DNA from 4 places in the Neobacillus sp. genome. Region 2 is predicted to be linked to each of the others. Evidence: predicted binding sites of a transcription regulator. Region 2 holds the regulator's gene; each other region holds the start of a gene.
What was found. Region 2 encodes Rex, which represses fermentation and respiration genes when NADH is low (regulators of the CRP and FNR family bind a similar motif). Its sites were predicted from a motif close to TTGTGAAATATTTCACAA; they were not measured.
Positions count from the first base shown of each region.

Region 1 (6,226 bases), on a different contig from region 2:
CTTGGCTTAAATCAATGGACATGGAGAATCCGTCCTTTCCTTAATTTTGAATGGCCAAATCAAATAGATGTGGCACACGATTCTTGTCTGCGTAGCCGTCATTATATTCTCTTTCTCCCGTTAATGCATCAACAGGACAAGCATGGACGCATTTCAAACAGCCTTTGCAATATTGGTAGTCAATACCTTGAAGGAACATTTGCCGTCGGCCCCGTTTGTCTTCTTGTTCTTCCCAAACAAAGCAAAAGTCTGGGCAAGCGGTATCACAGGCTGCACAATTAATACATTTCTCTTCATGAAAATGCGGCAGCATCCCGGCACGTGAAATGCTTAAATCCTTTAATATGCTGTTTCCTGGATTTGTGATGGTACCGCCAATGGCCTGGGTTTGATAACCGAGCAGTGGTTCTGCTCTAGAAAATGGTTTATGATCAATTAAATCATCAAACGAATATGTTTTGAATTTTACTTCATTGTACCCGCGTTCAAACGTCCGGATATTGGGTTCGACAAGGTGTGGATACTTCGACTCAAACGTCCGGCTAATTGTTTGTTTCATAGAATCAGGGTCTAAGAAGTCCAAGATCCGATAAAGCGCTCCCAGCATAGCGGTATTGACTTTTGTTTGTTCTTCTAATGCAATTCCTGTTGCATCAACGATGGCGATTGTTCCGCCAGGGATTTTCATGTCATTCTTCAGTTCGTAAGGGGATTTTTGTGAATTCACTAAGATGGTGCTGTCGGGATAAATCCCGCTTGTACAATCAATGGTTTTAAAAAGGGCATCATGGAAAATGCCTACTACATGTGGACGTTCAATTGGTGTGGTGTCTCTGATGTTTGTAACAGGATCGCAAAAGCGAATATGCGCTTTTACAGGGGAGCCTTTTTTCTCTGATCCGTAAGATGAAAAACCGACTCCGTTTAGTCCGTTTCCAACAACTCCATCCTCAGAAAGCATTTTTCCAGCTAAATTAGCTCCCAACCCGCCAATTGATTCTAGGCGAATCTCAAAAAAACCCAATTCATTGCTTTTCGGCAATTTTGACAAAAGTATTCCTCCCATCAGTTAAAGGCCTCAATATTACCAGGATTTAATTTTATGAATTTTCTAAAAATGATGTAATTTAATTGTAACAAGATACTAAATCAATTACAACAGATTAATAAGTTAAGAAATAAAAATAGCGTAATAACGCTTTTAAAGTTGCAGTTATTAGATTAATTTTTGCATCAGTACCTATTAAACACACGTATTGATATAGTACAGAAAAATTTTGTTATATAACAAAATGAGAACTAATGGGAGTATTTTATAGGAATTAAAATGGTAAAAAGGGAGTTAAAGATTCACAAGCATGGAGGGACCTTTACATAAAGAGATTTTTTTAATGGTTTGGAGAAGTTCATATCAGATTATTCTAAACTAGAAAAAATACGTATTTATTATTATTGAAATAAAAAAAGGTGTGAAATGTTCACACCGCACCAATCTTTTAAATGTTAACAATTACAGTAAAGGTGGATTGAAGGAGTTTGTACTATTTTTGATAAATGTCATCATATTTCATAGTTTGTTCAATATTTCACAAACTATTATGCTAAACTCGTGTTATGATGAATTCATAAAGAAATAAGGAGTGATAAGTCATGATGGTTTGTGAATGGAAAACCTTCTCTACTGATTCTGAAACTTATACACTTGAGGTGTTTGAAGAAACAGTGGGTGACGAATTTGAGGCAATGATGTTTAAAGATAATGAAAATATTCCAGCATATATTTGGACGATCAATTACGTGATCATAGTAAAAAGATATTCAAAAGTACTAACGGATATTTCATTTGAAAAAATTCCTAGAAATCCCGTTTGCGATTAACAACTTGTGAAACATATATTTTAATATTCCATTTTTTTTACTTCAACTTGTGAAATATTTCACAAACTTTTTTAAAATGTTAATCCTTAGTTTTATATGTATTTTTGTAAAGTTCTTCACCATTTCTTTTAACCAAATGGAGGGATAACCATGGCTTTGGCAGAAAAAGCAGTGATAGAAAAGCAGAGTGTTACACAAATGGTTGATGTTTTAGTGGAAAATGGTCTAAAAGCATTGGAAGAATTCCGCAGCTTTGACCAAGAACTGATTGATGAAATTGTCATGAAAATGTCCTTGGCCGGGCTTGATCAGCATATGCCACTTGCAAAACTTGCGGTTGAAGAAACAGGCAGAGGCGTTTATGAAGATAAAATCATCAAAAACATGTTTGCAACGGAGTATGTCTATCATAATATCAAATATGATAAAACCGTTGGCATCATAAATGAGAATGAGCATGAAGGAATCATTGAAATTGCTGAGCCTGTGGGAGTTATAGCGGGGGTGACACCTGTCACAAATCCAACTTCAACTACGATGTTTAAAGCACTCATATCGATTAAAACGAGAAATCCGATTGTTTTTGCTTTCCATCCATCCGCACAGAAATGCAGCAGTGAAGCGGCTAGGGTACTTAGAGATGCAGCGATAATGGCTGGGGCGCCAGAAAATTGCATTCAATGGATTGAAACGCCTTCACTTGAGGCGACACAAGCTCTTATGAATCATATGAAGGTTTCGATGATTCTTGCCACAGGTGGTGCGGGCATGGTTAAATCCGCCTACAGTTCAGGAAAACCTGCCCTTGGAGTCGGACCAGGGAATGTCCCTTGTTATATTGATAAAACAGCTAATCTGTATCAAGCAGTTAATGATTTAATCTTATCAAAAACATTTGACAATGGGATGATTTGTGCCTCAGAACAAGCTGTTATTATGGATAAAGAAATTTATGATGATGTAAAAAATGAAATGATTGCAAACAATTGTTATTTTTTAAATAAAGAAGAAATAGAAAAGGTTGAAAAATTAGTCATTAATGAACATTCCTGTGCTGTAAACCCTGATATTGTTGGAATGGCTGCCTCAAAAATTGCGGCAATGGCAGGCGTAAATGTCCCTGAGGATACAAAAATTCTTGTTGCTGAATTAAAAGGAGTAGGACCTGGCTACCCGCTTTCGAGAGAAAAATTAAGCCCCGTACTAGCTTGTTACAAGGTTAGTGGTCTTGAGGAAGGATTAAAGAGAGCTGAAGAAATGCTAGAATTTGGAGGTTTAGGGCATTCTGCGGTTATTCACTCTACTGATCAAACCGCGATTAAGAAGTTTGGCTTACGAATGAAAGCAGGGAGGATTATTGTAAACGCGCCATCCTCACAAGGTGCTATCGGTGATATTTATAATGCCTATATGCCTTCCTTAACACTTGGCTGCGGCACATATGGAGGAAACTCTGTTTCCACTAACGTGGGTGCGATTCATTTAATTAATGTTAAAAAAGTGGCTAAAAGGAATGTCAATATGCAATGGTTTAAGGTTCCGTCTAAAATTTATTTTGAAAAAAATTCCATTCAGTACTTAGCAAAAATGCCTAAGTTATCCAAAGCCTTTATTGTTACGGATCCTGGAATGGTGAAATTAGGATATGTTGATAAAGTTCTCTATTATTTAAGAAAGCGTCCGGATTATGTCCATTGCGAAATTTTTTCAGAGGTGGAACCTGACCCTTCGATTGAAACCGTCTTGAAGGGGGCAGAAATGATGGCTAAATTCCAGCCTGATGTCATCATTGCTCTTGGCGGGGGTTCAGCAATGGATGCTGCTAAAGGAATGTGGTTGTTTTATGAACATCCTGATGCTGAATTCTTTGGACTTAAACAAAAATTCCTAGATATTCGTAAACGTATTGTGAAATATCCACATTTAGGTGAAAGAGCACAATTCGTGGCAATTCCGACTACTTCTGGAACAGGATCTGAGGTAACGTCATTTTCCGTTATTACCGATAAAGAAGCAAATATGAAATATCCGCTTGCCGATTATGAATTGACACCAGATGTAGCAATTATTGATCCGCAGTTTGTTATGACGGTGCCTAAGACGATTACAGCAGATACTGGAATGGACGTTCTAACTCACGCCATTGAAGCGTATGTTTCCTGTATGGCCAATGATTATACAGATGGACTCGCCATGAAAGCCATTCAGCTCGTATTTGAATATTTGCCAAGAGCCTATCGAAATGGAAGTGACGAATTAGCTCGCGAAAAAGTGCATAATGCATCAACGATTGCTGGTATGGCCTTTGCCAATGCGTTTCTTGGCATCAATCACAGCCTGGCGCATAAGCTTGGGGCAGAATTCCATATCGCTCACGGAAGAGCGAATACAATTTTGCTTCCACATGTCATTCGCTATAATGCAACCAAACCGAAGAAGTTTACCGCGTTCCCGAAATATGCCCACTTTGTCGCTGACAAGCGCTATGCGGAAATTGCGAGAACATTAGGTCTCCCAGCTTGTTCAACGGAAGAAGGCGTAGAGAGCCTCGTTCAGGCCATTATTAAGCTAGCTCATGAGCTTGAAATCCCTATGAGCATTGAAGCAAATAATGTGGAGAAAGAACTATTCGAAAGCAAAGTAGATTATCTCGCTGAGCGAGCATTTGAAGACCAATGTACAACTGCAAATCCAAAGCTTCCATTAATATCAGAATTAGCTGAAATATATCGTCAAGCATTTAAAGGAGTTTAACTTTTGAGGTTGAAACGAAAAAGTAAGTAATTTACTAACCATACAATTTTAAAAAAACTTAGGTACAATAGGGTGTCAGGTAACCATCGATAATTAAGTGGTTACCTGACATTATTTTTTTGGATTTAGAAAGGACTACGGATTTTAAGTCCTAAGGAAAGACAGAATTATTTATACTTTAAGTGAAGTCCTCCTTTTGAGGGCTTCTTTTGTGTATTGTGTATTTTTTATAGAAAATAACCTCAAAAAGGTAAATTGGTGTTAATATCATATATAAATCCTGTGGCCAGTGTCAGTTAACTGCCAATTTACCAGGTAGAATGGATAAAAAAGAAAAAAGAAAGATTTGAATGAAATGTGGTGTAGTGCATGTTCCGATTTCGTTCAAATAGAAAATATATTGTCAAAGAATCAAAACATGTGGTCGTGAAGTGGCTAGGGTTATAGACTAGCAAAGATATACCGCTTATTTCTGAATGAAAAAGGGATTTCTCATTTTTAGGTAGATACATTTTTGAAGGAGGGCCATCTTGGAAAAACTTGGAGTCATTTCTCTTGGAGAAGCATTTGTAGATTATATTTCAATAGATAGGTCGAATACTAAATACAAGCAGCTGTTGGGAGGCGCTACCGTTAACGTAGCAGTAGGCACAAGGAGACTCGGGATTCCTACCTATTATTTGTGTAAATTAGGTACCGATGAAATTAGTCAATTTGTAAAACAAGAATTACGGAAAGAAAGGATCGGTACGGAATTTTCTATCCATACTCCGAGTAAAAAAATTTGTGGTGTATATGTTCATATTAATGCAAATGGCGAGCGATATTTTCACTCTTACCTAAATCCCACTCCAGATGAACTATTAACGGAAGACGAAATAAGAAGGGAAGTTTTTGAACAGGCAAAGATCTTTTATTATGGTTCAGGAACACTCTTTCATGAAAAAGCAAAAAAGACAACAAAAACAGCGCTAAAATATGCCAAGGACTCCAAAAATATGATCGCCTTTGACACAAACCTTCGTCTAAAACGTTGGGAGAGTGAGGACCATTGTCGCAAAACAGTTTCTTCATTCCTTAAAGATGCCGATATAGTTAAGATCGCAGAAGATGAGTTGAATTTTTTAACGGAAACAAATTCAATAGAAACTGGGATAGCAATATTATCTAAATGGAAGATTCCCTATTTGTTTGTTACGATGGGAAGCAAAGGTGCATGTGCTGTTATGAATGGAAACAAGGTTTTCGTTGCTGCTCCGACGGTAAATGCCATCGATACAACAGGTGCTGGAGATGCTTTTATGTCAGCACTTTTGTATTGCTTTCACGAGAATGGGATGCCTTCCAAATTAACTCAATTAACAGAGTATCTCCAGTTTTCAAATAGTGTAGGAGCTGCTGCGACAACGGAAATCGGATCCCTAACGGCTAATTTTGATATTGTTGAATTGAAAAAACAATTTCTAAGAAGTTTAAAAAAAGGCAATCTTTAGGGTGTTTACTTAAGTTTAAAAAACAGTACTTACCCTTTATATATGGACAAATTTATTGATAATTTTTTTAAAAAAACATTTTGTATTTATCTTTGAAGTGG
Region 1 covers NZ_DALZYO010000003.1:49,782-56,007, forward strand. Annotated here, with positions in the region: gene RTR43_RS02535 (thiamine pyrophosphate-dependent enzyme) at 1-22, opposite strand, end outside; gene RTR43_RS02540 (2-oxoacid:acceptor oxidoreductase family protein) at 41-1,051, opposite strand; gene RTR43_RS02545 (hypothetical protein) at 1,651-1,878, shown strand; gene adhE (bifunctional acetaldehyde-CoA/alcohol dehydrogenase) at 2,029-4,632, shown strand; gene RTR43_RS02555 (carbohydrate kinase family protein) at 5,163-6,125, shown strand.
Region 1: a site for Rex is predicted at 1,926-1,943, ahead of adhE (bifunctional acetaldehyde-CoA/alcohol dehydrogenase). Genes of this name have one in related genera too.

Region 2 (6,226 bases):
CCATATAGGCCGAAACCACCCAAACGAAGCTCTCCAGCCCACCGAGGTCACCGACAATCGTTCCCATCGCAGTAACCACTATCGTATTATCCATCGATGCCATCAAAATCCCCAATAATAACCCTGCAACAACCAATCCTAACTTACTATCCTTCGCTACCATCCTATTCTCCTTTGTTTTTTTGACTTTGTTTTATCGTTGATGAAGGGTCATGAGCCAATTCATTAGTATACTCCACTAATCCAATTTGGCAACCAGGGCCAATTTTGACCATATTGCCACGAACTATATCGGCGTTCGTATTTTCTAAATAAACATCATCCCCTTCGATTACTTTAGCCGTTAGGAATCCTACCTCTTTTCCAAAAGGAAACAGAGAATTTTTCTTTCTCTTAACTGTGATTTTTCCGCCACCGATTTCTTCTGCTGAGCTCTGGCCAAAGCGCAATCCCACCTTAATCGTATCAGCCGTTAATAATCCCTTGATTTCAAAACCGCCGCTTGAATCGAACGTTTCATATTCAACATCACCATTGACCACGATGCTCCCTTTAATGGTTGCTTCATCTCCACTGAGCTTTTCACCCACTTCCAGCAACCCGAGAATCTTCACTTTTTTCAAATGGGATTTACCATCGACCTTCATGGTCCCCATGACAAGCGTTTCCTTCACTTCGATATTCCCTTGGAATTCTACCTCACCAATTATTTTTACTGAACCTGCTGTAACATTCTCGACTGCTTCGCTCGTGCCATAGACATTAAAAATTGAACATTCCACATCATTAACGATCGTACCTTCTCCTCTGATGCTGATTTTATCGTAACGGCCACCGGGGTAACTTCCCGATCCATTAATAATAAGATTTTCGCTTTTTCCCATTTTCTTCTCCCTCCCATTAAGCCTTTCTGCTTTCACCTACAATGGCATTTTTATCCTGTGAAAATTCTTCTGTGTATTCAACTACGCCAATATGACAATTAGGACCAATCCTAACCTGGTTACCACGGACAACTTTTGCTATCGTACTTTCAAGTTCAATTCTGTCTCCTTCAATTAAATCCGTTTCTAATTGTGTTTTAAAAAAAGGCTTGAAGAGAGTGCCCATGAAGGATCCTTTATGTTGTTTTACGATGATCGTTTGCCCGCCGATTTCTTGTGCTTTACATTCTCCATAGATCTCAATATCTACTTGATCCGCGTTTAAAAGTCCTCCAATTGTAAACCGGTATTGTGCTTTAAACGTTTCAGCCTCACAATCTTCTCCAATCGTCAGAATGCCTCTAAGTTTAATTTCCTCAGCTTTTACTTTTCCGCCAACAGAGGCTTTACCTGAAACCTGTAATTGTTTAGCATACAGATTTTGCCCAATTTTTGCTGTTCCGTCCACCGTAAACTTCTGACTTTCGATTGTTCCTTTAAAACTGGCATTCCCGCTTACCTTAGCTGTATTTGCTGTAACATTGCCATTGACCGTACCTGAACCATTGCATTCAAACTCACTACACTCCAAATCACTGTTAACTTTTCCTCGTCCATTTAAGGTAACAAGATGGAACTGCCCACCGTTTGATGCCCCAATACCATTAATGACCAAATCTCCTCTATTTTTTGTTTCCATCACGATTCTCCTTTACAATAATTTCGATTTAATTTCTTCCATACAGGTCATCAGTGCGAGAGTCGTGACAACTTTCGTTCCTCGCTCAAAATGAGCAGCTTCGGCATTCAATAATAAAAGACACGATGAAACTCCTAGTTTTCGCGTAAATACCAATTCACAGCTTTTTTGCTTGATATGCTGGGCATTGTCCTTTAATACCTGTAAGAGCATTTTCCCCTCATCTAAATTAATCTCACCTGACTGAAGCAGCTTTTCTAATATATATACTTCAAGGATTCTCGGAAAATTAAATATCTTCACGCCTTTATCGTTCTCTAGATAAAAATTCATTACTTCAATCGAAACAATGTTACGTTTTATTAAATCATCCTTTTCCAACTGCAAATCACTAATATTTGGAGAAAACATATCAGCTAGCTCATCCAATGACAAATTTTCCTTCATTGTTTGAATTTTATTGATTCTTTCTAAGATTTTTTCCTTTGGAAAGAAGGTTTCTTGGCCCGTAAATGTGGATTTCCGAATAAACCATTCTTCAGGAATGAGATCCTTCCGTTTCCAGCGATATAGCTGTCCATACGATATTCCAGCAATATCTAATAAATCCTTCTTAGAAATTAACTCCTCACTCATATTGAAAACCCCTTTCTATTTTCAATGTAACATAACACTGTTACGTTTGTAAAGCAGCAAAAAGACCTTCAAGCACAAAAGGCGCAAGCGCCCGTTTAGCGGCGTATGGACTGGAGCGCTCCAACTGAGATAAAGGAAACACGAAGAGCGATAGCGATTCGATGTTGACTTATCGTAGGGCGGAGAGCGAAGTACACTAGCCGCTGGGCGCTGGAGCTGGATTCAGAGAACTATTTCAATTTATCCACAATTAATTATTTTATAATTTCCTATACAACAAAAAAAGGGCTTTTCACGAGTAGATATTCGTGAAAAACCCTTTATACTAGCTATTCTTCTTCTACTTCCCCAGTCGGATAGTGCTTTAAAAAGTAAATCAGTGATTGCAGTTCTACTGCTAGGTCGATATGATGGACCCGAATGGCGGGAGGAACATTTAACCTTGCCGGAGTAAAATTTAATATCCCTTTCACATCCGCCTTCACAAGTCGATCTGTAATCATCTGCGCAACGGAAGCCGGAACCGTAAGAATCGCAACCGATATATTTTCATTGGCTAGAACATTCTCCAAATCGTCCAAATGATAGACCGGTACCTCACGAATCAGCGTTCCCATTTTAGTCGGATCCACATCAAAGGCGCACTCTATTTTCGTATTATTGTTTTTTAAAAAATTATAGTTTAAAAAGGCAGTTCCGAGATTACCGACCCCTATTAACGCAACCTTTGTTAATTCATCTTGGTCTAAGGTTTTCCGGAAAAAGGATAATAAGTAATTGACGTTATAGCCATAGCCCTTTTTCCCTAAAGCACCAAAATAGGAGAAATCCCTGCGAATGGTTGCTGAGTCCACTTTCACCGCCTCGCTCAATTCTGCAGAAGAGACCCTTTGTTTACCGGAAGAATGGAGGTTTTTTAAAAATCGATAGTAGAGGGGCAGCCGTTTTGCTGTCGCCTGTGGTATTTTCATCGTTTCATTACTCATAATCTCCCACACCCCTTGAATGATTTAGTTACATTTCATTTAACTTGTTCGGTTCTTTTATAATCGCCGTTTTTGCCGCCCGTTTTCTCGACTAAATAGGTCGGTCCAATGACCATGCCTTTATCCACCGCTTTACACATATCATACACGGTTAAGGCACAAGCTGACGCCGCTGTTAACGCTTCCATTTCCACACCCGTGTTACCTTTGGTTTTTACCGCTGCTGCAATATGTAAATGATAGTGATCTTCTTGATCTTCTTCCCATGAGAAGGAAATATTAACTCCTGTTAATGGAATCGGATGGCACATTGGAATCAGATCCCATGTTTTTTTTGCCGCCATAACTCCAGCAACCTGGGCCACAGCCAGGACATCGCCTTTTTTCATTTCATTATTGGTTATTTTTCCAAAAATTTCTTTACTAACAGTTATGCTTGAATGAGCAAGAGCGGTCCGAGCCGTTTCCGGTTTTTCGCTGACGTCGACCATCTTTGCTCTGCCTTCTTCATTAAAATGTGTAAAATTTGCCATAAATAAATCCTCCCAAAAAAATCATACACTATTTTTCAGTTATTGTGTGTGAAACTTTGAACTAATTCAAACATTTTTTTCAAAAAATAATATCTCACTCGACGCTATAGGTCTGCCCTTTATTGCCGACAATGCCGGAATAAGGTACACTATTCCTATGTAATAGAGGTGAATTAGAATGATTTTATTGCAGGTCAATCAACTACAAAAATATTATGGTGCTGACCTTATTTTATCGAATATAAAGCTAGAATTACAAACCCGGGACCGCGCGGCACTTGTTGGCCGCAATGGTGCAGGGAAATCGACATTGTTAAAAATCATTGCCGGACAATTGTCTCATGATGGCGGGGATATTATCAAGCCAAAAGAAGTGACCATCGGTTATTTAGCACAAAATACTGGTTTAGAATCAAATTTATCAATTTGGGAAGAAATGATAACCGTTTTCGAACCGCTTCAATTGATGGAAAAATCACTTCGCAGGCTTGAAAATCAAATGGCTGACCCAAGTGTGTTCGAAGACAACACAAGATACGAACGTGTTCTTAAAGAATATGACGAGCTCCAAGTGAAATTTAAGGAACAAGGTGGATATCAATACGAGGCCGATATTCGCTCCGTGCTGCATGGGCTAAATTTCCGCGAAAGTTCTTTGCTGATTTCAAGTTTAAGTGGTGGGCAGAAAACCCGTCTTGCCTTAGGGAAATTGCTATTAACGAAACCTGATATCTTAATTTTGGACGAGCCTACCAACCATCTTGACATCGAAACCCTTTCCTGGCTTGAGCAATATTTACAGAGCTATGATGGCGCGATTTTAATTGTCTCCCATGACCGCTATTTTTTAGATAAGGTTGTCACCCAAGTTTACGAAGTAGCCCGCAAAAAAATTCAAAGGTTTCCGGGTAACTATAGTTCTTACCTTGACCAAAAAGCGGCCAATTATGAGCGTGATATGAAGCTTTTCGAAAAACAACAGCAAGAGGTAGCCAATCTCCAGGACTTTATCCAACGGAACCTGGCACGCGCATCGACGACGAAGCGAGCACAAAGCCGCCGGAAAAAGCTTGAGAAAATGGAGACTATTGACCGTCCCTTAGGTGATGAAAAGTCCGCAACCTTCTCGTTTGAAATTGAAAAACAAAGTGGAAATGACGTTCTAATGGTAGATTCGCTTGCGGTTGGTTACGACGGGGAAAAAGTTTCAGATGCCATCACCTTTCGGGCTTATAAGGGAGAAAGCATTGCCCTTGTTGGCCCAAATGGAATCGGTAAATCGACTCTGTTAAAAACAGTTATCAAAAAACTACCTGCGCTTGCAGGAGCCATACAATATGGGACAAACCTTTCAATCGGGTACTATGACCAGGAACAGGCTGAATTGACCTCGAATAAACGCGTATTAAATGAACTTTGGGATGATTACCCATTAAAAAGTGAAAAAGAAATCCGGACAGTACTCGGCAATTTTTTATTTTCCGGCGATGATGTCCTGAAAATTGTCTCTACCTTAAGCGGCGGAGAGAAGGCACGGCTTGCACTTGCTAAACTGATGTTAGAAAAAGCAAATGTGTTAATATTAGATGAACCAACCAACCATCTAGACCTTGATAGCAAGGAAGTCCTCGAGAACGCCTTGATTGATTACCCTGGAACGATTTTATTCGTTTCACATGATCGGTATTTCATTAACCGTATTGCTACAAAAGTATTAGAATTGAGCCGTGAGGGAAGCACAGAATATCTCGGAGACTATGATTATTATTTAGAGAAGAAACTTGAAAAGGAAGAACTCGAAGCACTTGCTTTAGCAGCGTCGGTAAAAAAAGCAGCAGATGTGGAAGCTAAAGAGAAAAATAAATATCAACAGGATAAGGATAGTAAAAGGCTTGAACGGCAGCGAAAAAGAAAATTGGATGGAATTGAGTTACGAATAGAGGAGCTTGAAGAACAAATTAGCGTTTATGAGCAGCAATTATGCGCACCGGAGATTTTTCAAGACCACGAAAAAGTATTAGAAATCAACTTAAAAAGTGAAAAAGCTAAGATAGAGCTCGAGCAATTGATGGAAGAATGGGCAGAACTGGCTGAATAAGTGTGATAACCGGACTGATTAGTCCGGTTTTTTTACTATTTTTTTCCTGAAAATAGCTAGGCTACTGAATATATGAACCAATTTTAGTGGGTTATCGACAAATCTTGATCGATATTAACAAATCCCTCGGATCTATCGACAAATTATCGTAGGATAATAACAATTTATTATAAATAACACCCTTATCCACAACCTTATTCACATTTCAAACAGCTTATTTTCAAACAGTTAATTAACTTTTACACATTATCCACAATAAACACCGTTTTTATCCACAATACCCACAGTTACATACCCACTTATCAACAACTCATGGTTTTTTGTTTCAACTTTTTCAAAAAAATATCCAC
Region 2 covers NZ_DALZYO010000030.1:3,317-9,542, reverse strand. Annotated here, with positions in the region: gene RTR43_RS17385 (MDR family MFS transporter) at 1-163, opposite strand, end outside; gene RTR43_RS17380 (cytoplasmic protein) at 165-884, opposite strand; gene RTR43_RS17375 (polymer-forming cytoskeletal protein) at 901-1,623, opposite strand; gene RTR43_RS17370 (YhbD family protein) at 1,636-2,259, opposite strand; gene RTR43_RS17365 (redox-sensing transcriptional repressor Rex) at 2,589-3,245, opposite strand; gene moaC (cyclic pyranopterin monophosphate synthase MoaC) at 3,281-3,778, opposite strand; gene RTR43_RS17355 (ABC-F family ATP-binding cassette domain-containing protein) at 3,957-5,876, shown strand.

Region 3 (6,226 bases), on a different contig from region 2:
AACTGGAAACCAATATAGGGCTAATTCGTAAAAGATTGAAAACAAGCTCCCTTAATTATGAAGAATTTGTAATCGGAACTAGAAGTAAAACGAAGGTTGCTGTTCTTTATTTGAAGGATGTTATTTCGCAGGATATTTTAGCACAAGTAAGATCCCGACTAAATGAAATTAATGTCGACGCCGTGGTTTCGGCTACGCAAATTGAAGAGCTTATTACCGACCGAACTTTCACCATATTTCCTTTATTGGAATACACCGGACGACCTGATTATGCTACAAATTGCTTACTATATGGTCGCTTCCTCCTATTAGTGGAAGGTTCACCGACTGCGTCCGTTGGACCTGTCACCCTTGTGTTTTTCGTAAATAATGCCGAGGACCAGCATTCTACGGCCCCTTTTGGAAGCTTCGGAAGGGTCCTCCGGATCTTCAGCTTACTTATAGCCGTTTTCCTACCAGGATTTTGGATTGCTTTAGCTGCCTATCATCCTGATCAAATTCCCTATACGTTGTTGGCAACACTGGCTTTGTCAAGAGAGGGAGTTCCGTTTCCTACTACTTTAGAGGGCTTCATGATGATTTTTTTATTTGAGTTACTGAGAGAGGCTGGACTTAGGATCCCAACTACTGTTGGTCAAACGTTATCAGTTGTAGGCGGGTTAATTATTGGCCAAGCTGCCATCAGCGCAGGATTTGCCTCCCCAGGTATTGTCGTGATGATGGCTATTTCTGTCGTTTCAACCTTTACTTTGATCAATCAGTCACTAACTGGAACGTTAAGTATCCTCCGATATTTTGTCTATATACTCTCATCCTTACTTGGAGTAGTAGGGCTCATCTTTGCAGTCTTTATCATTTTTATTCATCTCGTGAACCTACGCTCTTTTGGGGTTCCGTTTATGGCCCCCTACTCTCCACTTGTCCCATCTAGTGTTATACCTGCAACATTCCGAGTTCGTTTTAAAAAGATGCTAAGACGGCCGAAAGAGATTCATACAAACGATAGCACGAAAAAAAAGGATGAGTAAAAAGGATGAGTAAAATTCTATTTCAAAAAAAGCTACTTATTGTATTTGCATCTGTTTTTTTGTTAACCGGATGTTGGGATACACGAGAAGTGGAGCATGTATGGTACATAAATGCCTTAGGAATTGACTTTCAAGACAATCAATACGTGCTATACCCTCAATTTATCAATTTTTCAACTTTTGCAAAACAAGAAATCACAATGCGAACACCACAGCCAATTTTTATCGGAAAAGGAAGCGGGGAGATTTTAGACCATTCAGCATTCGATTTTTATAAAACGACCCAACAAAGTGTGTCTTGGGAGCATATAAAAACCATCGTATTCTCTGAGAATGTACTAAAAAATGGAGATATACGACAAATTGATGAATTCTTAGCACGTTTCTTTCAGTTTAGAAATACGATGTGGGTGTTTGGAACAAAGGAACCGGTTCAGGATGTGTTGGCAACCGGGACCATCCTAAATCTCTCACCCCTTTTTACCGTTATGGATATCCCAAATGAAATGACAAAAAATTATTCCCTTTTTAGTCCTTTGAAGTTTTTCAAATTTCGGGCCTACTTTTATGAGCCGGGGATGACCACACAAATACCTTACTTATCTATTGTGAAAAAAAAATGGAAATCAAACAAAAAGGATTTTCCGCTACTAAAGTATAGCGGGTCAGCTTTTGTCGCATCGAAGCGCTACAAAGGGTACTTGTCAGAGAAGGACTTATCAGGCTTAAAATGGACGGAAAAAAATTTTAAACGCGCACCAATGCTATTAAAAAAAGAGGGGAAGCCCGTTGCAGAAATCGTATTGAGAAAACCAAAAATCCAAACACAAGCCTACATAAAGAACCATGAACCGCATTTTCGGATGAAGATTAACATCGAAGGAGATATTTTTCAGGTTGTAAAATATTTGCCGGTGAAAACCTTAGATACATTAGCTGCCCAAGAGCTGAAAAAGGAAGTCGAACGAACCTACAAAATTGGATTAAAAAAAGGAATTGATGCTTATCAGCTTTCGCAAATACTATATCGTAATAATGTAGAAGCATGGAAAAAACTCGAAAAGAACGGCGCTATCTCACTTTCGCCATCATCCTTAGAGGTAGAGGTAAAAGTGCAAATTATGACGAGCGGCCAATGGAAGTCTACCGATTTGCAAAAGCCCTTCTCTCGGGAACGATAGTAACGCCATAGTGAAGGCATTGCATTAGCCAAAAAACATGGCGTAACCGGAGAAGGAAATGAAAATTCAAATCAAGTGGATTTTCCGCAGTATCAAGGCATTGGAAATGATTGACTTGACCCCAAGATGTTGTTAAAATTATTGTTGGAATTTATGTGAAATCATTCACAAGGGTTAACTCTTATTCTACTAAAAAATACTGTCAAAAGGGGTTTCACGTTATGAAAAGAATCGTAACACTGAGCACTCGTAATCTGAAGGATACCGCAAAACACGGTGGATGCGGTGCATGCCAGACATCTTGCCAGTCGGCTTGCAAAACTTCTTGCGGAATTGCAAATCAGAAGTGTGAAAACACAATAAACAGATAGGAAACAGGAACTGTGCCGCCCAACTGCTTTCTAGATGGGCGGCAATTTTTATGGACAAAAGGAGATTGATTATCAAGTATGATTCATCAATATAAACTAAACGGATACAACATCGTGCTCGATACCTACAGTGGATCGGTGCATGTAGTCGACGACCTCGCCTATGAAATCATCGCGCTTTATGAGAATACTCCTACGGAAGAAATCGTGATAATGATGCTGGAAAAATACGCATATGATTCCGACATCTCCGAAGGGGACATTCGGGACACCATCGCGGACGTCGAGAAGCTAACAAATGATGGGCAACTCTTTACTGAGGATGAATATAAGGATCTTTCAATTGATTTGAGAAATCGCCAGACTTATGTAAAGGCCCTCTGCCTCAATGTCGCGCATACCTGTAACCTGTCATGCGAATATTGCTTCGCAAGCCAGGGGAAATACAACGGAGACAGAGCAATCATGAGCTATGAGGTTGGCCAAAGAACCATCGATTACCTATTGGAAAACTCCGGTCATCACCGAAACCTCGACGTTGACTTCTTCGGCGGAGAACCACTAATGGCCTGGAAGGTTGTCAAACAGATTGTCACTTACGCAAGAATCAAAGAAAAAGAGTACAAAAAGACATTTCGCTTCACCTTCACGACGAATGGCATGATGCTCACCGATGAGGTCACCGATTTCTTGAATCAGGAAATGTACAATGTCGTATTGAGTCTTGATGGAAGAAAAGAGGTCCATGACCGACTTCGCAAAACGATCACTGGAAAGGGCAGCTACGATCATATCGTTCCGAAATTCCAGGAATTCATCGAAAAGCGTGGAGACAAAGAATACTATGTACGTGGGACATACACCCACAACAATGTCGATTTCACCAATGACATTTTTCACATCGCAGACCTTGGTTTCGACAAACTCTCGATGGAACCGGTCATCTGTGATCCACGAGAACCTTATGCGCTCACCGAGGAAGACCTCCCAGAGATTTACAACCAGTATGAGATTCTCGCCAAGGAAATGCTGAGTCGCGAGGAAAAAGGCAATGGCTTTACCTTCTACCATTACATGCTTGACCTCTCAGAAGGCCCTTGCATCCAAAAGAGAATTTCCGGCTGCGGTTCAGGAACCGAATATCTCGCAGTTACACCCTGGGGTGAGCTCTTCCCTTGCCACCAGTTCGTTGGGGATGAAGAATACAGCTTGGGCAACATCTGGGATGGAATCACAAAACCAGAGACGCAATGCCAATTTAAAGAGAGCAACTGCTACTCGAAGCCGGAATGCCAGGATTGCTGGGCGAAACTCTACTGCAGTGGCGGCTGCCCTGCCAACGCGCTGCATGCAACCGGCTCCCTAAACGGAACCTACGACTTCAGTTGTGACATCTTCCGTAAGAGAATCGAATGTTCCATGATGGTTAAGGTAGCTGAATCCATCAGAGCTATGGAACAGGACGTGACTGAATAAGTACAAAAGATGCAAAAAGAGGCTGGGACATAAGTCAGAAAAAATCTGATTTATGCTCAGCCTTTTTTGATTTAATTCTTATTCCTTTGCCAAATTCCACTTATTGATATGTACAGCATGTGTAAGACCACCTCCAAATCCCTATAGTAAAAGAGTGTCCCCATTTTTTAACTTTCCTTCGTTTATCGCTATCTGTAAGGCTAATGAAATGGAAACAGAAGAGGTATTCCCCGTATATTCCACACTAGTTAGTGTTTTATCTAGTGGAAAACCTAATTTTTCACAAATGGATTCAATCATTCGTAAATTCTTTTATAAATATAATCCAAACCTCTTTAATTCAATGAAAATACTTTCTAATCGTTTTCCTTTTTCTGTTAATGTATATTCCACACGAGGGGGAACCTCCGGAAATACCTTTCTTTCCAATATCCCATGATCCTCCAGTTCCTTAAGGCGTAGTGAAAGTGTTTTTGGACTAATTCCATCCATTGATTTCAATAGCTCACTGAATCGCATTGTTCCTTCGATAAGCAGATCCCGAATAATCAAAAATGTCCATTTAGTTCCAATTACGTCAAGCGTTTTAGCTATAGGGCAAATCTCACCTGGTGTTCCTTTGGTCAGTATGACAGGCTCCATAACACTCATCTGAAACATCCTTCCTAAAACATTTTTTAATTAATTTTCTTTATCATATCAAAAAAGTATACTTTCGGTAACTTTATGAATTATTTATCACTACTTCCCTAAATAAAGTTACTATATTTATAATATCAATAAACCTATTATTCCATCACATTCTTGAGGAATTGATAAGTGAGAGAAATCCAACAATCAAAGGAGAGAGAAAAAAGATGAAAAATATACTTATTATTAACGGACATCAAAGGTATAGTACAGCGGAAGGTAATTTAAACCAAACATTAATGGACAAGATGGTCAGCTTGTTAAGTGAAAAAAACAATATAAAAACAACCATTGTTCAAAACGGATATAAAATTGACGAAGAACAGCAAAAGTTTTTATGGGCTGATATTGTCATTTACCAAACACCTGTCTATTGGTTCAGTGTTCCAGGCTTATTGAAAACGTATATGGATGAGGTTTATGCTTATGGTTTGTTTTTTAAGGGTGCTGATCAATATGGAAGCGGAGGTTTACTGACCAAAAAGAAATATATGTTTTCGACTACCTGGAATGCTCCTGAAAAAGCATTTAATGATCCAACTCAATTTTTTGAAGGGAACAGCCTGGATGATGCATTAAGCCATTTGCACCTCATGCAGAAATTCATCGGAATGAAACCTTTAAAGAGTTTCACTTGTTATGATGTAATCAAAAATCCGAAAGTTGGAAAATTTGTATTAGAACTTGAACTACATTTGAAAGAAGAATTGAACTTTTAATCTATAAAGGAAAATTACAAGGAGGTACAAACATGTTACAAGATAAAAAAGTGGTAATTATCGGCGGAAGCTCGGGGATTGGTCTTGAAACAGCTAAACAAGTAATAGCCGAAGGAGCAAAAGTTATTATTGCCAGCCGTTCCAAAGGGAAATTACAGAATGCAATTGAGCAACTAGGCGATAAAGCTACGGCTTTTACGCTGGACACAACACAAGAACAGCAAGTTCAGTCTTTCTTTGAAAAAGTCGGCCCGTTCAACCATCTTGTGGTGAGCGCTGCTGAAACATCCGGCGGGTCATTCCTCCAAATGGATACAGCCCAAGCCAGACAACTGTTTGAAAACAAATTTTGGGGCCAATACTACACAGCTAAATACGGTGCACCGAAAATCTTACCACATGGTTCGATCACTTTATTCTCTGGGGTAGTAGCCTACAAATCGATGGTTGGTTCGTCAATTTTGGGTGCAGTCAATGCGGCCATTTCGAATCTAGGTCAGACCTTGGCTTTAGAACTTGCTCCGATTCGAGTGAACATCGTTTCACCCGGTATCATTGATACACCTTCCCGCAGCAAAATGCTAGAAGAAGATCGTAATCAGTTCTATGCAACGGTCGGAAACAAACTTCCTGTGAAACGAATAGGAAGGGCTGAAGACGTTGCACAAAGCGTACTATACCTGCTCCAAAATAGTTTCGTGACCGGAACCGTCCTTCATGTAGAAGGCGGTCACATTTTAGCTTAAGTAGCGGTAAAATTG
Region 3 covers NZ_DALZYO010000017.1:63,325-69,550, forward strand. Annotated here, with positions in the region: gene gerXA (spore germination protein GerXA) at 1-1,028, shown strand, start outside; gene gerXC (spore germination protein GerXC) at 1,034-2,209, shown strand; gene scfA (six-cysteine ranthipeptide SCIFF) at 2,431-2,580, shown strand; gene scfB (thioether cross-link-forming SCIFF peptide maturase) at 2,659-4,056, shown strand; partial or broken gene RTR43_RS12205 (3-oxoacyl-[acyl-carrier-protein] synthase III C-terminal domain-containing protein) at 4,135-4,365, opposite strand; gene RTR43_RS12210 (winged helix-turn-helix transcriptional regulator) at 4,369-4,707, opposite strand; gene RTR43_RS12215 (NAD(P)H-dependent oxidoreductase) at 4,914-5,465, shown strand; gene RTR43_RS12220 (SDR family oxidoreductase) at 5,498-6,211, shown strand.
Region 3: a site for Rex is predicted at 2,363-2,380, ahead of scfA (six-cysteine ranthipeptide SCIFF). Genes of this name have one in related genera too.

Region 4 (6,226 bases), on a different contig from region 2:
TTCAAGAAATGACAGAATATATGGCATGGTTTAAGTTAAATGAAATTCAATTGCACATTAATGATTATTGGGGCGCAGCAAATTATCAAGCTTTTCGGGTAGAAAGTAAAAAATATCCAGAAATTAATGCAAAGGATGGGTACTATACACAGGAAGAGTACATTGCTTTTCAAAAGAATATGAAAAAGGTTGGAATAGATGTTGTCACAGAAATTGATACACCATACCATGCGGAAAGCTTTAGAGCTGTGAATCCGGACATGATGCTTTCCAAAGGGGCTTTAGACATTACCACCTCGGAAAAACAAAAATTGGTTTATCCATTTATTGAGTCCCTTTTTGATGAGTTTCTTGGGGATAGTCCAACTGATGAAAATAGGGTCATTCAAAGTAGTAAATTCCATATGGGTACGGATGAGTATGATAAGAAATATTCAGAGCAAATGAGAGCCTATACGGACCATTTTATTAATTATATTAATAATAAAGGGTATGAAACAAGACTTTGGGGATCAATTGGAAAAAATGGCTTCAATGGAAATACCCCGGTAAGCAATAAGGCAACGATGAATATTTGGGCTCCGTACTGGTCTGATGTAAAGGAAATGTACGGTTTAGGCTATGACATTATCAATACGTGCGGAGGAGATCTGTATATTGTTCCTGTTGGAAATGCAGGGTATCCGGATTATTTGGATATAAAAAATAGATATGATTCATGGGAAGTAAATGATTTGAATAACAACGGTAGAGGAAATGGCGGAGCAACCATGCCATTTGCCCATCCACAAACAAAAGGTGCAGAATTTGCGGTATGGAATGATATGACTTCATTCTCGGGCGGTTTATCAAGTTATGATATTTTTAATCGAATGAAAGATGCAGTTGTGTTAGTTTCCGAAAAAACTTGGTACGGAGAAAAAACAGCTGGTCAGACCTCTGAGCAGTTTATGGAACGGGTGAATGCGGTTCAAAATAAAATCCCACCATCTAACCCTTCGAGATTCGTTGAGTCCAAAACAGATGTAGTCCTTAAATATGATTTTGAATCGATGAAGAATAACAAAGTTAAAGACTTATCAGGAAATGAATATGATTCAAAAATCAAAGGCCGACCGAACCTTGTCGATGGTTATGATGGGAAATCCCTACAGTTGGATGGGGATAATTTCATTGAACTTCCTTTGTCAGGGATAGGATATCCATATTCGGTTTCGTTCGATATTAAACTAGATGAAGGGTCTCTTAACGATGCTACCTTGTTTTCTGGGAAAGATGGAGATTTTTATTTGAACTTAAACCAAACAGGTAAGCTGGGTTATCAAAGAAATGAGAAAACGTCTGATGGAAGCTTATCAAAATTTGAAAACTATACGTTTAGCCACAATTACTCACTAAAAGAAAACGAATGGCAGAATGTTGTTCTTGTTGGCGATAAAAAGAAAACGACTTTATTTATTAATGGAAAACAAGTTTCTACTTCTCAGCAAACGAATAAGCTGGGCGGCCGGGTCAATGACTCCTCGACCTTTGTCCTGCCTTTGGAAAAAATCGGGCAAGGAATCAAAGGAAAAATCGACAACATTACGGTAATGAATAAAGCTCTATCAAGCAATAACATTAAAAATATTTTATCTTACGATCCTGGTCAAAGAAATGTTGCTTACCAACAAAAAGTAACCACCTCTTCGGAATACAATCAGTCTCAACGTGCAGCAAATATAACGGATGGGGATTTATTAACTAGATGGGGCTCCCAGTACAATATTTCAGCTGCTGAGGCTGATAATCAATGGATTATGGTAGAACTAGATGATTCTCGCAGCATAGATACAGTGAAGCTTTTTTGGGAACGAGCCAGGGCAGAGAAATATACATTGCTTGCTTCAAAGGATGGAAATACTTTCGAGGAAGTTTATTCATATCCAGCTACAAATGGAGTTAGCGCCGGTGATATTGATACAATCCATTTAAAAGATGTAGATGCTAAGTATTTAAAAGTAATCATGACGGAAAGAAAAACGGTAAATGGTACTAAGTACGGCTATAGTTTATATGAGTTGGAAGCATACGGTAAAACGGACATTGCTGGAGCGGAGAAATTATTGGAAGAGGCAGAAAAACTGGTTAATGAGCCAACAAAAGGTGCAAAAGCAAATAAAGAAAGAATGGAGCTGATTGCTGCAAAGAATGAACTGGAGTCGTATTTAGGAAGCGATAAAGAGTTTGACGGATTCACGTTCCATGTTTTGATTAGAACACTTGAAACGAGAATGGATAGTTACAGGAATAGACTATAGTTGAAGTGTCAGTCTTTCATTACGTTCAATCCCCGGATCCATTAGTGGAAACGGGGATTTTGATTTGCTTAGTTATGTATTTTGTGTTTTTCATACAATTCTTTCATTTTCCTTGTAATTGTAGATTTAAAATAAAGATTGATAATTTGTAAAAAAGTTCAATAATTTATAATAAAGTTTGATTAAATTCCTGTACTAAATTTTTCTTTTTATGTTCTTGAAGATGTTGTAAATAAAATCCAGTATGTTATTCCATTAAAGGGCCAGTTTGTGGAATAACACGATTAAAAAAATTGGTAAGGCTGAAGAAATTGTGAGGGTTTTCACTTAAAATGTAGCTCCTTAAATCCCCTAAATCTCAACTCCATACAATTGCAAGAATTGTTCACGTAATGGACATGATTTTCATGTGACCTCCTATTGAAAAATTTTTTTTATTTAGTACAATATTAGTAACTCATGAGTTACTAACTAACGAGTTAGTATAACCACTTTAAAGTGTCGTCTTCTGGAAATGTTTATTGTATTTTTACTTAGAAAAGAAGTTATATTAAAAAAGGAGTTTTTACTTTTGAAAAAGGTGTCTTTGGTTCTTCGTTATTTATTCGCTGTTTTCTATATTTATTCCGCGCTCGGGTTTCTTTTTGGTTTTATGCCTTTGCCTAAGATGACAGGCATGGCACAGCATTTAATAGACGCAGAGGTGTCTTCAGGTCTTATGACCTTTGTGAAAATTACGGAGTTAGTTGGAAGTATTTTGTTATTATCTGATCTTTTAGCACCTTTGGCGTTAGCTTTATTAGCACCAATTACCATAAATATTCTTTTCTTTATTTTGGTGCTGAATCCTTCATTAACCGTTTTAGGAGTAAGTATGTTCTTGGTTCATTTGGTTTTAGTATTAAATTACCGGGAAAGATATATGTTGCTTTTCAAAAAAATGGATTCATCTAAACGTTCTCAAAAGATTGTCGCTTAATTAAATACGTGTTCATACTAGGGGATGGGTTGACATCCCCTTTTTTTTCTTGACATTGCCGAAAACCTAAGGATAATATTGAAGAGTATTGAAAAGCATAGTTATAAAGTGCATTACAAGTAACTCGATAGTTACTAAAGTATAAATCCAATAATACTCTACACATGAGATAGGTGATTATTAAGTGGCTCGGGACCCTAACAAGGCTGTGAAAAGCAGAGAAAGCATTATGAATTCAGCGATTAGTGAATTTGCGCGAGTTGGTTTTCATCAAGCAAAAATATCAGATATTGTAGCCAACGCTGGCTTTTCACAAAGAACTTTCTATATTTACTTTGAGAATAAGGAAGCTCTTTATATGGAGATTTTAGAGAACTGGAAGAATAAGTTAATCCAACAATTTATAATTGGAAAAAATGACCCGAATAATCAAACTAATACCCGTAAAAGATGGGAAGAAATATTCAAATTTATGGCATATAATCCCGATTATACACGAGCTGTTTATTTTCTGAATCCTTATATTGAAGAAATAAGAAAAGAAATACTGAATTCTTTAATCCAAATTATGACTTGGGAGCAGGAAAATGAATATCTCAGGAAGGAAGTAAGTATTGGTATTTTAGCCGAGTCTACTTTAGCAACGATTGAGAGCTTAACTTTACGATACGTATTAAATGGAAAGGAAAGCTCTATATTTCTTGCTGAACAAATATCGGATATATATATAAATGGTGTAAGACAAAAAAATCATAAATAATTGAGAGGAATTTATATGAAAGATTTTCCTCAACTTAATGATTTGTGAACTTGTGAAGAACTGAACTTAAAAGGGCGATTATGGAACAAAGGCAATAGCTTTTTTTCTTTGTGAGCTAAAGACACATGTTATTATAAGAAAGTCACTGAGAAAACAAAAAAGCTTCTTATTATTAATCACAACAAAAAAGAGCTAGGTCTTCTAGCTCTTTTTTGTTGTGATATTAATGTGAATCAAGATTTAGATAGTAATCAAAGTCGCGGGTTATCTGTACAAACAAATTCCATTTCTTCTCCCGAATTCTCTTTTTTATTTTCAATTTAATTGTAAAAATTTCCTTTTTGGCAATAAAACAACTTTAGATTGAAACAGCTTACTCTTTAATCTTCTCCTAATATTTTAACTTCTGGTTCGAGAACCACACCGAATTTTGCGTTAACTGTATTTTGAATGTAAGATATCAATTTAAGATAATCAGTAGAAGTAGCTGATCCGACATTAACTATAAAACCGGCATGTTTTTTTGAAACTTGTGCTCCTCCTATTTGTTTTCCTTGTAGTCCACTATCTTGAATCAATTTACCCGCGAAATATCCTGGAGGACGTTTGAAAACACTTCCGCAAGATGGATATTCTAGGGGTTGTTTTGATTCTCTCAGGAAAGTAAGATCGTCCATTTTTGTTTTTATTTCATTAAATTTTCCCGGAGTTAAGCCAAAAGTAGCCTCTAGAACTAAGTAACCGTTTTGTGCAATGCTGCTTTTTCTATAATCTAATTCCATTTCATTTTTTGACAAAGTTAAAAAGTCGCCATTTGTATCCAGAACAAGAGCTTCTTGCAGCACATCGGATACTACTCCTCCATAGGCTCCTGCGTTCATATGAAGAGCACCACCTATTGAACCAGGTATTCCGCAAGCAAATTCTAATCCGGATAAACTATTTTTAAGTGCAAAGCGGGAAACTTCAATAATACCTGCGCCGCTTTGAGCTTTAATTTTATTATTGGATAAATGAATATTATTCATCGTAGTTAAAATTAATACGATTCCGCGGATTCCACCATCTTTAATAATTAGATTTGAACCATTACCTAAAATTGTTGTAGGGATATTATGTTTTAAAGAATATTTATATACATTTTGTACTTCTTGATACGTTTTTGGTGTTATGATTAAATCACCTTTTCCACCAGTTTTTGTAAAAGTATAGTTGCTTAATGGCTCATTTGTTTTTATGTTTTCCGCATTTAATATAGATGTTAAATCATTATATATTGTTTTCATTACGAACTCCTATAAAAATGTTTTTATAAAAAAGTACCGATATATTTCGTTTAATTTAAAAATAAAAGCTTACAGTTTATCCTCTTATGGTGTAAAAATTCAAGGCGAAAAATGGATAAAACACTTTATTTTAAGAATCCGATTATTTCGTGAAGATTTTTACTTTTGGAACACAAAATAAAGAGCTTTTTTCGTAAATTAAATGGTTATTTTAGTGTCTTTTTTACAAACAAAATAAAAATTAACAAACTAATAAATCCAGATATTGCACAAACAACAAATAGCATTTGATATCCCATGAGCTGTGAAACAAATCCAAGAATAATAGCTCCTAAACCAATCCCTAAATCAAAAGCAGTAAAAAATGTAGCATTCGCTACCCCTATTTTTTCTGGTGGAGCTAATCGTATAATTGCTACTTGAAGAGCAGGTTGTGCCGATCCGAATCCAATTCCGTACAAAATTGCTGTAATAACTAGTCCTACAAGCCCTTTTGTCATTGTTAGGACTAATAGCGCGACTATCAGTGTAATAAGGGCAGGGGTAATAATGACCCCTTCTCCATATTTATCAGAAATCTTCCCTGCAAGCGGTCTAATAACTGTAAGTGTGACAGCATAAACTAAGAAAAAAGTACCAACATTAACTTGGATTTTTGCTGCGAAGAGGGGTAAATATGTTGTAATGCCACCAAAAGTAATAGTTAGAAAAAATGTAACAATAGCTAGTGGTAAGACTGTTTTTTCAAAAAATGATATTGGTTTTTTTGATGTATTTTGAACCGTTCGAATTTTTGTACCAAGTGAAAGTATTAATGCAATAATTGCTAATGTTGTGCATAGAAGAAATAAATAATGAAATGAAAATGATTTTGCTACCCAAAGACCTAATATTGGTCCTA
Region 4 covers NZ_DALZYO010000041.1:1,280-7,505, reverse strand. Annotated here, with positions in the region: gene RTR43_RS20750 (discoidin domain-containing protein) at 1-2,300, shown strand, start outside; gene RTR43_RS20745 (DoxX family membrane protein) at 2,881-3,279, shown strand; gene RTR43_RS20740 (TetR/AcrR family transcriptional regulator) at 3,509-4,039, shown strand; gene murB (UDP-N-acetylmuramate dehydrogenase) at 4,420-5,325, opposite strand; gene RTR43_RS20730 (MFS transporter) at 5,532-6,226, opposite strand, start outside.
Region 4: a site for Rex is predicted at 2,612-2,629, ahead of RTR43_RS20745 (DoxX family membrane protein). Genes of this name have one in related genera too.